One region of the Glaciecola punicea genome, then DNA from elsewhere that is predicted to be linked to it. Evidence: predicted binding sites of a transcription regulator. Region 1 holds the regulator's gene; each other region holds the start of a gene.
The links. Region 1 encodes FNR, which switches genes on or off when oxygen is low (the NO sensors DNR and NnrR bind a similar motif). Its sites were predicted from a motif close to TTGATCTAGATCAA; they were not measured.

Region 1 (4,218 bases):
ACGTTTTACAGCCATGTTAAAAAATTGGATTCACAAGAAACGAATGCGCTGCAGTTCGCATTTGGATTTATGAATATTCGGACCAAATCATTATGCCAAATAAACAGTGCAAGAATCAGCACTGAAAAACAGCAAATCCCTATAGAAATTACGCCGGAATATCGATTTACATTGCCATCTGAAAGGGCACTTAGGCTCGCAGACGCCGTTGTCATCCTCGATTTAACAGAGCCCTCTAACATTTGTGATATATCGGTACAGTTAGAGACAAAACCAGAGCATGTAAAATCTAGTTATACGAGCCAAGAGTTAGATTTATTGTATGACCAGTTCGCCACATTTTTTGATGATATCGGTGGTTTTATGTCGTTTATGATGCCCGAAGTTGACGGTTTAACGATTCAATTTAAAGACAAAAACTTAACGGCAGCGCTGTCTAATGGCATGCAAATAAAGGATGGCAAGCTAATATTGAGTTCTAACGAACTGCCAATATTAAACAACGTGATATTACCAAGCGTCCCTTTACGTATTACGGCTAAAACAAGTCGTTAAGCCTATTTTATAATGGCTTTACTGTATTAGTAGGGCTTTCTTATCGGTGCCTTCTGTTCTGTCCGACTTTCCTACTAAATTTAATTGAAACTCTATTTGCTGCGCTAATCTGTTGACTGCGTCTCGGCCTTTTTGAGATAGCTCTTGGGCGCGGTGAAACTCCAACAAGCTCACATCCCTTAACTGAGGCTCAATAAGAAGGTCAGGCGGATCGCCTGCCAAACGAGAACGGGTTACCCTAGCCTGTAAAATTTCCAGTGAGCTACTCATTACACTCACAATACCCGGTGCCTGCAGTTTATTTGGCTTAGGATCAGGAGAGAACCACTGCTTCACGAGGCCACCGCTGGCATTACCCAAGAGTTTGTCGGTTTTGAGCTGATTCGCTTGGTGTTCCTTTTCAAACTTTTCAATTAGCTGTGGTCTAAAGTCAGCGCTTAAATTAATCGCAATGACAAAATCAGCGCCTAATTGCCTGCATTGATTCACTGGTACGGGATTTACTACCGCGCCATCTACAAGCCAACGACCCTCATGTTCTACAGGCGGAAAAAGAGCAGGAATAGCGCAGGATGCTTTAATAGCATCGTTCACTTCGCCTTGATTGAACACCACTTCTTTACCCGAATATAAATCGGTAGCAACGGCCGTAAACGGAATGTTCATTTCTTCAAATGTAGGCGCACAAAATTCTTCTTTATGCTTAATAAAAACTTTTTGACCACTGGCTAGGCCGCCGCGCTTAAAGCCTATTCCCAATAGGCTAAATACCTGCCATTCAGACAGCGTAAAAGCCCATTCTTCCAGTTCGTCTAGTTTACCGCTAGCGAATGCTGCCCCCACGTATGCGCCTATGGAACAGCCGGCTACCACGTCAATCTTCACGCCGAGATCTTGCAGGGCTTTGATGATGCCAATGTGGGCCCAACCTCTGGCTGCACCTGCGCCTAATGCTAATCCTATTTTCATGTTGTCTCTATGTTGGTCGCGCAGTTAACGGTTTTCTTTCGCTAATTTTGATATCGTTCATAGCAAATATGCTGCTGCATTAGCGAATATGCTGCTGCACACCATCAAAGTTGGTAATGGTGATTAACTTGCCGTTAACTTGAATTAATCCGTCTTTTTGAAAACGCGTTAATAATCTCGAAATTGTTTCAACCGTTAAACCTAAATAATTACCAATTTCACTTCTGGTCATTGGTAGATTAAATTGCTTGGCTGAGTACCCTCGCTCATTAAAACGCTGCGATAAGTGATTAATAAAATACAGCAGTTTCTCTTCAGCGCTTCGCTTACTGAGCAGCATCATAAACTCTTGGTCGTGTTTTATTTCAGAACTCATAAAACGCATAATTTGTTTCCTAAGCTTTGGGTACTGGCTGGCCACTTGATCAAGTGTTTCATAATGTAGCTCGCATACCATAGCCGTTTCTAGCGCCTGTGTATTACTCTGATGGATGTCATTTTGAAGCGCATCGAAACCTATGATATCACCTGGAAAATGAAAGCTTGTGAGCTGTTCAACACCATTTTTATCGCTAATGTAGGATTTAAACGAACCAGAACGGACTGCATATAAGGAGTGGAATTTATCGCCTGCATTAACGAGTTTGTCATTTTTATGCAAAGGCCTTTTGCGTTCAATAATATCATCTAAAGATTCAAGTTCTTGTTCGTTCAGGCTAACAGGCAGGCATAAATGGCTAAAGCTACAGCTTTGACAGTTAATAGCGACTTCAGTGTTAGACATAAATGCTAATTCCTTTTTACGGTTTATTATTCATTATAATGCCACACCCTTGAATAAATCGACAATCAAATATAGCGCAAACAAGAACAATATGCCGGCAATACCTAATCGTGTTGCTTTGTGCTGCAGAATTGGGATTAAAAAACTCGCTCCCATACTAGACGCTACCAGCGCTGGTAGTGTCCCTATCCCGAAACAAAGCATAAACAGTCCGCCTTGTAAAAAGCTACCGCTAGCTAAAGACCAGGTGAGCGCGGAGTATACTAAACCACAGGGTAGCCAACCCCATACCATGCCATATAGGAAGGTATGGGCAGGGCTCTTAAATGGGATTAGTTTTTTAGCGACAGGGGCTAAGCGTCGCCATAAACGAGCACCTGCTTTTTCAAAGTGTATTAAGCCTTTATACAAGTCACTAATATAAAGTGCCAACAGCAATAAAAAAACAATACTTAGGCTTTGTAGTATTAACAACCCGGTTACAACAGAGGAAGTAAACAAGCTGCCGAGCCACCCAGTTACCGCGCCTGCAATAGTATACGAAAATACTCTGCCTGCGTTATAGCATGCTATATAAGGGGTATGGGATTTATTTTTAGGAATAGCAAAGGTAAAGGCACCTGCAATACCACCGCACATTCCAATACAATGAACACCTCCTGCCAAGCCAATCAGAAAAGCCGATAAATAAATATACTCTGACACTATGACTTGCTTTTATTGATGGGCGTTTTGCTTTTACTGTTGGCTTCACCTGTTGAAGAAGCTTTGTCTAAATCAGCGTCGTCATTTTCAACACTTTTGTTAGTGCTTGATTTCGCGCTATTTGTGTTATTTTGCTGTATGTCGTCATCAAACAAAATACTGTAGCCCTGACGTTCTAAATCATCGAACTGATTAGATTTTACCGCCCAAAAGAATATAGCAATGGCTATAGCTACTATAATAATTGCCAGCGGTATTAATACATAAATTATGCTCATTATTTAGTTCTCATCGCATTGCCCTTATTAAACAGTATTCATTAGACATTTAACGCATCAGCCGGGTTGAGTTATAAACCACAATTATAGAGCTTAACGACATGCCAAGCGCTGCCTGCCATGGTGTTAACCAACCCACGACGGCAAATGGTAACACCGAAATGTTATAGCCTAAAGACCAAGCTATATTTTGTTTGATTTTGCGTTTTGTCCGTTTAGCCATCGTAAGCACATCTACCACCGACTGTAGCTTTGGATTAAGCAGTATGACATCAGCAGCGTTCTTGGCCAAATCAGAGGCATTGCCAACCGCTATTGAGACATCCGCCGCCGCCAATACAGGTGCATCGTTTATGCCGTCGCCTAACATTACTACGCGCTTTTTATCTGCCTGTAACTTGCCAATATAGTCGAGTTTGTCTTTTGGGGTGCTATTACCCACCGCATTTTTGATACCTAATTCGATGGCAATGCTGTTTACATTTACCTGTGTGTCACCGCTTAAGATGGTGAGCTCATGCTGCGACAGCTGGCGCACAATATCTAAGGCGTCTGGATGCACTGTATCCGTTACCCAAAAAGCGGCTAATACAACGCCACCCGACGACAGCAGTACATTTGCACCTTTAATTGCCTCACCAATTTCACGGCTTAGTGGCGCATTTAGTGAAGATAATATCATTGATTGACTGCCTAACAGATAATGCTGTTGATTTACGGCAGTCTTGACCCCTTCGCCAATACTCACGGTATAATCACTTATTGAGAAATCGTTACTTGAAAATTCAGTATCATTATTGTCGTGTATATAACGCTCGAAAGCTTTCGAAATAGGATGCTCTGAGCGAGACTCTATGCAGTTAGTTAATGCCATTACATAGGGTTTAACAGTGTCTTTTTGGATATCAAAGTGAGTTTCACTGATTG
Region 2 (4,218 bases), on a different contig from region 1:
GAACACACCCTTTACAGAAAGAGAGCGTCAGTTTCAATTATACAGACGCGGCCGCTACGTTGAGTTTAACCTAGTATACGATAGAGGCACTTTGTTTGGCTTGCAAACCGGCGGGCGCACTGAGTCAATTCTCATGTCTTTACCACCGCTTACTCGGTGGGAATATAATTATCAACCGTCGCCAGAGTCGCCTGAAGGGAAAATTCAACAGTATCTTAAACCGATAGACTGGCTTAATTTGTAAGCTTTTTTGTGAACAAACGTGACTTTTGTATATAAGTAGTTGATAGGAGCGTCAAGTATGATGTCGAAAAGGCTTAAACACCTAATTCACACACTGCCTAAAGCAGAACTACACTTGCATATAGAGGGCAGTTTAGAGCCTCAGTTAATGTGGGATTTAGCGCAAAAGCATAATATAGCATTGCCGTTTGCGAATGTTGAAGCCATACAAAGTGCTTATCAATTTGAGAATCTGCAGAATTTTCTGGATTTATACTACCAAGGTGCCGATGTATTGCGCGACGAAGACGATTTTTTTGCGCTTATGTGGGCGTATTTATGCAAATGCTATGAACAAAATATTGTGCATACTGAGATTATGTTTGATCCCCAAACTCACACGCAACGAGGTATCGATTACGCTGTGTTTATGCCAGGGTTTGCGCGCGCTATCCAAAAAGCTAAGGCCGAATTTGGCATGTCGGTATATCTTATTTTGTCATTCTTACGTCACCTTAGTGAGTTAAGCGCTCTTGAAGCTTTAGCAGATGCGCGTCCATATTATTCAATGATAACGGCGGTAGGCTTAGACAGCTCTGAGTTAGGTAATCCGCCGTCTAAATTTACACATGTGTTTGCCCAAGCTAAAGAACTGGGTTTTAAGTTAGTTGCGCATGCGGGTGAAGAAGGCCCCCCTGAATATGTATGGGAGGCGCTTGAATTACTAAGAGTTGATCGCATAGATCACGGTGTTCGCAGTATTGAAGACTCAAGCCTAATGGCTTATTTAAAAGAGCAGCAGATTCCCTTAACAGTCTGCCCACTTAGCAACCTCAAACTGCGCGTGGTGAATGAAATGTCGCAGCATAACATAATCCAGTTGCTTGATGATGGTTTGCTGGTAACTGTTAACTCGGATGACCCTTCCTATTTTGGCGGCTACTTAGACGACAATTTCCATGCGCTTGCTCATCATTTATCCCTATCTGAACAAGCGTTAGCGCAGCTAGTGTGCAACAGCTTTACGGCGAGTTTTTTACCTGAATCTCAAAAGCAGCACTGGCTAGCTCAAATACGGGCATTGACTGCTACCGACTGACATTTGCTTATTTGCAATATGCTCTATTTTACTTGATATAGATCAATGAATTAAGCGATTTTATTGCAGGTCGTTAACATCTATTAATCTACATCAATATTTTTATTTCCACGCACTTTACTATATGACGCAAGATTTTTGGTTTCCCCTTTAATTAATATAGTGAGCACGTAATGAAAAAAACTATACTTTGCACTGCCCTTGTTTCTGCTCTAGCGTTATCTAGCGTAAATGCGTTCGCCCATGAAGCCGGCGATATTCTATTTCGTGCCGGTTTCACAACCGTTGCACCAGATGATTCAAGCACTAATATTTTGGTTGGCGGCGATAACTTTCAAATTGGTGAAGCTGTGGTTGGCGGCGTTAGCGTTGACGACAACACACAGCTTGGCCTAAACGTTGCGTACTTCTTAAGCGACAGCTGGAATATAGAAGTATTAGCTGCTACCCCTTTCTCTCATAAAATAGACTTAGCCAGTGGTGGAAACTTGGGGAAAACTAAACATTTACCCCCGACGATAACCGCGAACTATTTCTTCAATCATGGAAGCGCTGCGTTTCAGCCCTACGTTGGTCTTGGCGTAAACTACACGATCTTTTTTGATGAAGATTTCAATACCACTAGCGCAGAGTCCATAAACGGCGCGATTGGCGCTACCATTTCTGATTTAAGTTTGGATAACTCATTTGGCTTAGCGGCGCAAATTGGCGCTGATTATAAAATTGCTGACGGTATTTTCTTAAATGCGTCGGTGCGCTATATTGGCCTTGAAACTGACGCTAGCTTTAAAGTAAATGGCGCAGATTTGGGTTCAATTGAGTCAGTTGACATCAATCCGTTTGTTTACACCATTTCAGTTGGCTACAAGTTTTAACTAAAACAAGTAGAAGTAAAACTAGTTATAGGGCCTCGCATTTATCGCGGGGCTTTTTACCTTTAGGAATGTCTCGTGTTTTTGAGTATCATTAGACATGACTCATTTTTAAGGACTATCACTTGTCGACATATCCCGCAATTGCCTGTGTATTTGGAAACCCAATAGAGCAAAGTAAATCACCTATTATTCATTCTATGTTTGCTAGTCAATTCAATCTTCCTTTACAATATCAAAAGCGCTTAGCACCAAGTGATGGTTTTGCTTTATCGGCTGATCAGTTCTTTGCCGACATATCTTGTATTGGTGCTAACGTGACCATGCCTTTTAAGCTTGACGCATTGCAGTGGGTAGACACATTGTCATCTCAAGCTAAGCGAGCAGGAGCGGTTAACACGATTATAAGGCAAAATAACGGCTTTACAGGTGACAATACCGATGGTGTAGGATTGGTCAATGACCTGCATCAACATAATATTGCTGTAAATAAAGCAAACATATTGATGATTGGTGCCGGTGGTGCAGCGAAGGGCGCAATACCGGCGTTGCTTGATGCCGGTATTAACAGCATTGCAATTTATAATAGAAGTGTAGATAAAGCGCAAGCGTTAGTCAGACATACTAACCGCTATGCAAACTCAAAAGCGAGACTATACGACAGTGCCAGTATGCAGGCATTTGATATTGTCATAAATGCAACGTCCTTGAGTCTGCAAAATGAACTACCCGATTTACCTGATAGTGTTTTTGCCAACCAACCAAGTGTTTACGACATGGTCTATCTTAATAAGCCCACAGTGTTTATGCAAAAAGCGACTAGTTTGGGCTGCACAATGGTTGTTGATGGTTTAGGGATGCTAGTTAACCAAGCGGCGCAAAGTTTTTACCTGTGGTTTGGTCAGAGGCCCTCTTGTGAGCCTGTTTACCTTCATTTGCGCGATTTGAATAAGTGACCAAAGGACCAATAATCACGTCTGTGTCAGTAAAATTGCGCCGGGGCACCAGTTAAGACTAGCGATGTATCTAAGCTTCGTCCATATATTCGTTTTTAAGCATCACATAGTTATTTGCCGATTCTGTCAAAAACGTTTTTTCATGATCATGCAGCGCACGTTTTTTAATGGCTGGGTTGCCAACGTATAAAAATCCGCTCTCCAGTCGCTTGTTTGGCGTAACTAAGGCACCGGCGCCAATAAATACGTCATCTTCCACTACCACGCCATCCATTACAATTGCGCCCATGCCAACCAATACGCGATTGCCAATAACGCAGCCATGTAGCATGCATTTATGGCCCACGGTTACATCGTCTCCAATGATTAAGGGATAACCGTTTGCATTTTTCTTAGTGGGGCGGCTTACGTGCAATACGCTACCGTCTTGAATGTTACTGCGCGCGCCGATGCGAATAATGTTAACGTCGCCGCGTGCAGCAACTAAAGGCCAAATGCTGCTGTCGCTGCCAAGGTGTATATCACCTGCTAGTAGTGCGGTAGTGTCTATATAGACACTGTTATCAAACGTGGGTCTAATTTTCTTAAATGCAGTAATTGGCATGGATCGTCTCGGTAAATTAAAAAAATGATTAGTATTATTCAGCGCGATGACTTTTAAAATGCGTAGTTGTACCGCAATAATTAGGTACTTTTCAAGAAAAAGCCAACCAAACCCCGATGAGTACTAACAAACCACCGCCAATTCGATTTACCCACTGGGCCTTGTCGCTTTTATTCAAAAGCTGTCTTAGCCATTTGCCGCCGTTGGCGTAAAGTAGCATGCAAATTAATTCGCTTATCATAATAATAAATACTAACACTAGGAGTTGAATAGGCAATGGTTTTGCAATATCTAAGAAGGGGGGAAGCAATGAAATCATAAAAGCCCATCCCTTCGGATTGGCTACAGCAGTAACAAACCCTTGCGTGGTAAGTTTTATGGGGGTAATACTACTTAAGGGAATAGCAGTATCAAGCTCTACGTAAATTTTACTTATCCACATTTTAATCCCTAAATAAGTAAGGT
Region 3 (4,218 bases), on a different contig from region 1:
CACTAGCAAGGTTTCCCCAGATTGTAAGTGCGCTCGCTGTTTTAAAGCGTGGTGTGCAGTAGCATGCGCGGTTAACAAACCCGATGCTTCTTGCAAAGGAATAGCATCAGGAATGGGCATAACCTGCATGTACGGCACCGCTACCTTTTGTGCATAGCCGCCTAGCTGGCACATGGCAATAACTTTCATGCCTACTTTCAGATGAGAGACACCCTCACCTACTTGCGAAATAGTACCAGAGACTTCGGTGCCTGGAATAAACGGCAGTTCAGGTTTCATCTGATACAGCCCCTGCACCAGCAGGCTGTCTGGAAAATTTACGCCAGCTGCAACAACGTCAATTAATACCTCGCCTTTACCTGCACTAGGCGTGTCGACTTCTTCGTAAACTAATTCAGATACGGGTGCAAATGATTTACATAAGATTGCTTTCATTAAAGATGACTCCTTTATAATTTCTTGTTACGACCTAGCACAAGGTTTTTACCTAACTGCATCATATGCACCTGATCAGGGCCATCTGCTAGTCTAATAGTACGAGCATAGGCAAGAGTTGCCGATAAAATAGTGTCTTGAGACGTACCTAAGGCGCCGTGTATTTGAATCGCTTCGTCAATTACTTCACAGGCCATTTTAGGTGCGACTATTTTAATGGCGGCAATAATATTTTTAGCGACTTTATTCCCGTAGTTATCCATGTTGTCAGCGGCTTTTAGTGTGAGTAATCGTGCTTGTTCAATTTTGCAGTACATTTGCGCAATACTTTCGCGCACAGACTGCTGCTTGCTTAAAGGTTGGCCAAAGGCAATGCGGTTTTCGATCCGCTCGCAGGTCATGTCTAGCGCGCGCTGAGCGCAGCCAATTAGGCGCATGCAGTGATGAATACGACCTGGACCTAATCGTCCTTGCGCCACTTCAAAACCGCGGCCTTCCCCTAATACTAAATTTTCTTTAGGAACTTTGACATTTTCAAACAGCACCTCGGCATGGCCAATTGGCTCGTCTAAATACCCCATTGCCGCCATTGGTCTTACCACGGTAACACCCGGAGTATTAAGGGGCACCAAAATTTGAGACTGCTGTTCATGACGTGCGGCCGATGGGTCAGTTTTTCCCATTACAATGAGAATTTTGCAGTTATTGTTCATTGCGCCACTGGTATACCACTTACGTCCGTTAATTTGGTAGTGGTCGCCTTTATTTTCGATGCTGGTTTCTATATTTGTAGCATCCGAGGAGGCAACCTCAGGCTCAGTCATAGCAAACGCAGAGCGTATTTCACCGTTTAGAAGGGGTAACAACCATTTATCTTTTTGTGCTTGCGTCCCATATTTGGCTATTACTTCCATATTGCCAGTGTCGGGCGCGCTACAGTTAAATACCTCAGAGCTGAACATTACTGTGCCCATTAATTCACACAGCGGCGCATACTCCAAGTTAGTCAGGCCAGCACCGTGCGGTAAATACTCTTTGGGTAAAAATAAATTCCATAAGCCTTGGGCTTTCGCCTTGTCTTTGAGTGCTTCCATAAGCTGGGGCGTTTGCCAGCGGTCAGTACTACTGGCCACTAAATTATGATAATGCTCTTCAATGGGATAAATTTCTGTGTCCATAAAGGTAGACAGCTTTGCCATCAAATCTTGGACTTTACTACTATGGTCAAAATTCATGGTGTTCTCCTTGCCGTTTTTGCGGCTATTAACTGTAAGTAATTTTTGCTAAATGTGCGAACGTATCTAAGTGAGGCACATTGTTAAAGCTATTTAACTGAAAACCTGCGCGGTTAAAGTAAAAATGATTCACGCTAGTGTTTTTAATTTGTAAATTAAAGGCAATGGCCTGTTCTACCGATGTATTTAGCAAGGCCATCAAAAATACTGCCATTGCCCCGCCTGAACTCACTACCAGTACATTTTGATGATCGCTTTGGTGGATGCTTTGCGCGCTTTCTTGCACACGGGCACAAAACTGCACCCACGTTTCACCGCCTAATAATACCAGTGATTCGTTTGACCACGCCAGCATGGCTTTTTTTAAGACTCTATACCACTGGCTTCGCGGCGCACCAGAAACAGGCGCTTGCTCTGGACTTGCTTGTAAATAGGCAGCGACAATCATTTCAAAATCAAACTCGTTCCAGCCTGCGTCAGTGGTAATAAGGTGCTCATTGCTTTGGCCTACAATACCGCTAGCGGTTTGTTTGTGCCTAAGCATATTGCCAGCAACCACCAAGTCGAAGCTTTGTTTGCGCTGGGCAAAATAATCCCCTAGTAAGGCGGCCTGCTGGTGACCTAAGTCGCTCAAGTTATCATAATCATGCGCACCAAACGAAGCTTGGGCATGACGTACTAAAATCATTTGTGCCATTTTTTGTCCATTCACAATTGTAAATTTAAGGTTAATTGTTTTAAAAGCATAATAGTAATTGTTTATCTTGATATAAGTACATCAACCGAAAATATACCCTTTGTTTAATGCAGATCAAATGCACATGTTTCAATGCCTGCTATTGTCTACCCAACATTCTTACAAGAGCCACATTTATGAGCACTGCCGAATTTTTTGACAAAAACATGCTAAACAAATATAACACCACAGGCCCGCGTTATACCTCATACCCAACCGCATTGGCATTTAACAAAGCATTTAACGAAGCTGATTTTGTTCATAGTGTTAGCCGCTTAAAAACCACAAAAATAAAGCCTAGCGTGTCACTTTATTTGCATATCCCGTTTTGTCATTCACTTTGCTATTACTGTGGCTGCAATAAAATAGTCACTCGTAATCAAGATAAGCTTGCTAAATATTTGTCTTATTTAAAGCAGGAAATTCGCCTTCGAGCCACTCAATTTCCAGGATTTGAAGTAAGCTCAGTGCATTTTGGCGGCGGTACGCCTAGCTGTTTTAGCGCCCAACAGTTGAACGCCTTGTTACAGGAAGCTCGCAGCAGCTATATCTTTGCCGACAGTATACAGCAGAGCATTGAAATAGATCCCCGCCAGATTGACCTTCAGTATATTGACGAACTGCGAGATATCGGTTTTACCCGACTCAGCATTGGTGTGCAAGACGTAAACCCCTGTGTGCAAGAAAGAATAAATCGCGTACAAAGCACCGACTTCATCTGCAAACTTATTGCAAGATCCAAAGATGTTGGTTTCGCCTCCGTTAATATCGATCTTATCTACGGTCTGCCAAGCCAAGATGCAGATAAACTTGCCAATACGCTCAAGCAAGTTAACCGCATGGACCCAGACCGAATATCCTTATTCAGTTACGCGCATATGCCTAGTTTGTTTCCCGCACAGCGCAAAATTAAAGATGAATGGTTGCCGTCAAGCGACACCAAATTTTCTTTATTTCAGCAAAGTATTACTACTTTGTGCAATCAAGGTTATGAATTTATTGGCATGGATCATTTTGCTAAACCAAGTGATGAACTCAGTCTGGCAGCAAAAGCACGTACTTTATCTAGAAACTTTCAAGGGTATACCAGCGACCAGTCAGACTGTTTGTTGGGCTTAGGAGTTTCATCAATCAGTAGTTTAGGCAGCGCCTATGCTCAAAATGTAAAAAAACTAGGTGAATATTATAAGGCCATAGACGGCTTGCAACCCCTGCTTGAAAAAGGCCTTGCCTTAAACGATGATGACATAATTCATCGAGCTATTATTAATCAGCTGATGTGCAACTTTTACGTGAACAAAGCAGAATTTAGCGAAAAATTTGAGATTGATTTTGACGCATATTTTAAAGATTGTTTGCAGCAGCTGCAGCCATTTGAACGTGACAATTTAGTCACAAACAATTCAGACAGTATTACTATACGTTCCAGAGGGCGCTTGCTGGTGCGCAACATTTGCATGAGCTTCGATCAATACCTGATGAGTCCTGCCCATAAGCTACGATACAGTCGTGTAATTTAGCCTTTCTTGTTAGCCTCTCTTGTTAAGCAATCAAACCCTCAAATTAATACGGCAAGATTAGATCTTACCGTATTAACATTTATGTTGTTGACCGACAACTAAATGGGCGATCCCGGCGGCATAGGCTTTAGCACAACGGCCATAGGCCATTTGTCGTGCTGCCAATAATGCTCAACATGCTTAAGCAGAACTCTATTGGCTAGCTTATCGTCGTATTTCTTCAGCCATTTTTGATAATCGATTAATACGTTCTGCATTTCTAGCTTGGCATCAGGGCTTAGTTCATCATTAG

Region 2: a site for FNR is predicted at 1,354-1,367, ahead of BAE46_RS08535 (OmpW family outer membrane protein). Genes of this name have one in related genera too.
Region 3: a site for FNR is predicted at 2,472-2,485, ahead of hemN (oxygen-independent coproporphyrinogen III oxidase). Genes of this name have one in related genera too.

Annotation. Positions count from the first base shown of each region.
Region 1 covers NZ_LZXY01000001.1:146,629-150,846, reverse strand. Annotated here, with positions in the region: gene BAE46_RS00640 (DUF2987 domain-containing protein) at 1-555, shown strand, start outside; gene rssA (patatin-like phospholipase RssA) at 574-1,524, opposite strand; gene fnr (fumarate/nitrate reduction transcriptional regulator Fnr) at 1,604-2,335, opposite strand; gene BAE46_RS00625 (sulfite exporter TauE/SafE family protein) at 2,342-3,013, opposite strand; gene ccoS (cbb3-type cytochrome oxidase assembly protein CcoS) at 3,013-3,291, opposite strand; gene BAE46_RS00615 (heavy metal translocating P-type ATPase) at 3,341-4,218, opposite strand, start outside.
Region 2 covers NZ_LZXY01000006.1:627-4,844, reverse strand. Annotated here, with positions in the region: gene hemF (oxygen-dependent coproporphyrinogen oxidase) at 1-244, shown strand, start outside; gene BAE46_RS08540 (adenosine deaminase) at 302-1,321, shown strand; gene BAE46_RS08535 (OmpW family outer membrane protein) at 1,495-2,196, shown strand; gene aroE (shikimate dehydrogenase) at 2,319-3,149, shown strand; gene BAE46_RS08525 (gamma carbonic anhydrase family protein) at 3,220-3,753, opposite strand; gene BAE46_RS08520 (LysE family translocator) at 3,845-4,218, opposite strand, start outside.
Region 3 covers NZ_LZXY01000005.1:162,248-166,465, reverse strand. Annotated here, with positions in the region: gene BAE46_RS08355 (NADPH:quinone oxidoreductase family protein) at 1-435, opposite strand, end outside; gene BAE46_RS08350 (acyl-CoA dehydrogenase family protein) at 450-1,670, opposite strand; gene BAE46_RS08345 (histidine phosphatase family protein) at 1,699-2,367, opposite strand; gene hemN (oxygen-independent coproporphyrinogen III oxidase) at 2,544-3,926, shown strand; gene BAE46_RS08335 (zinc-dependent metalloprotease) at 4,025-4,218, opposite strand, start outside.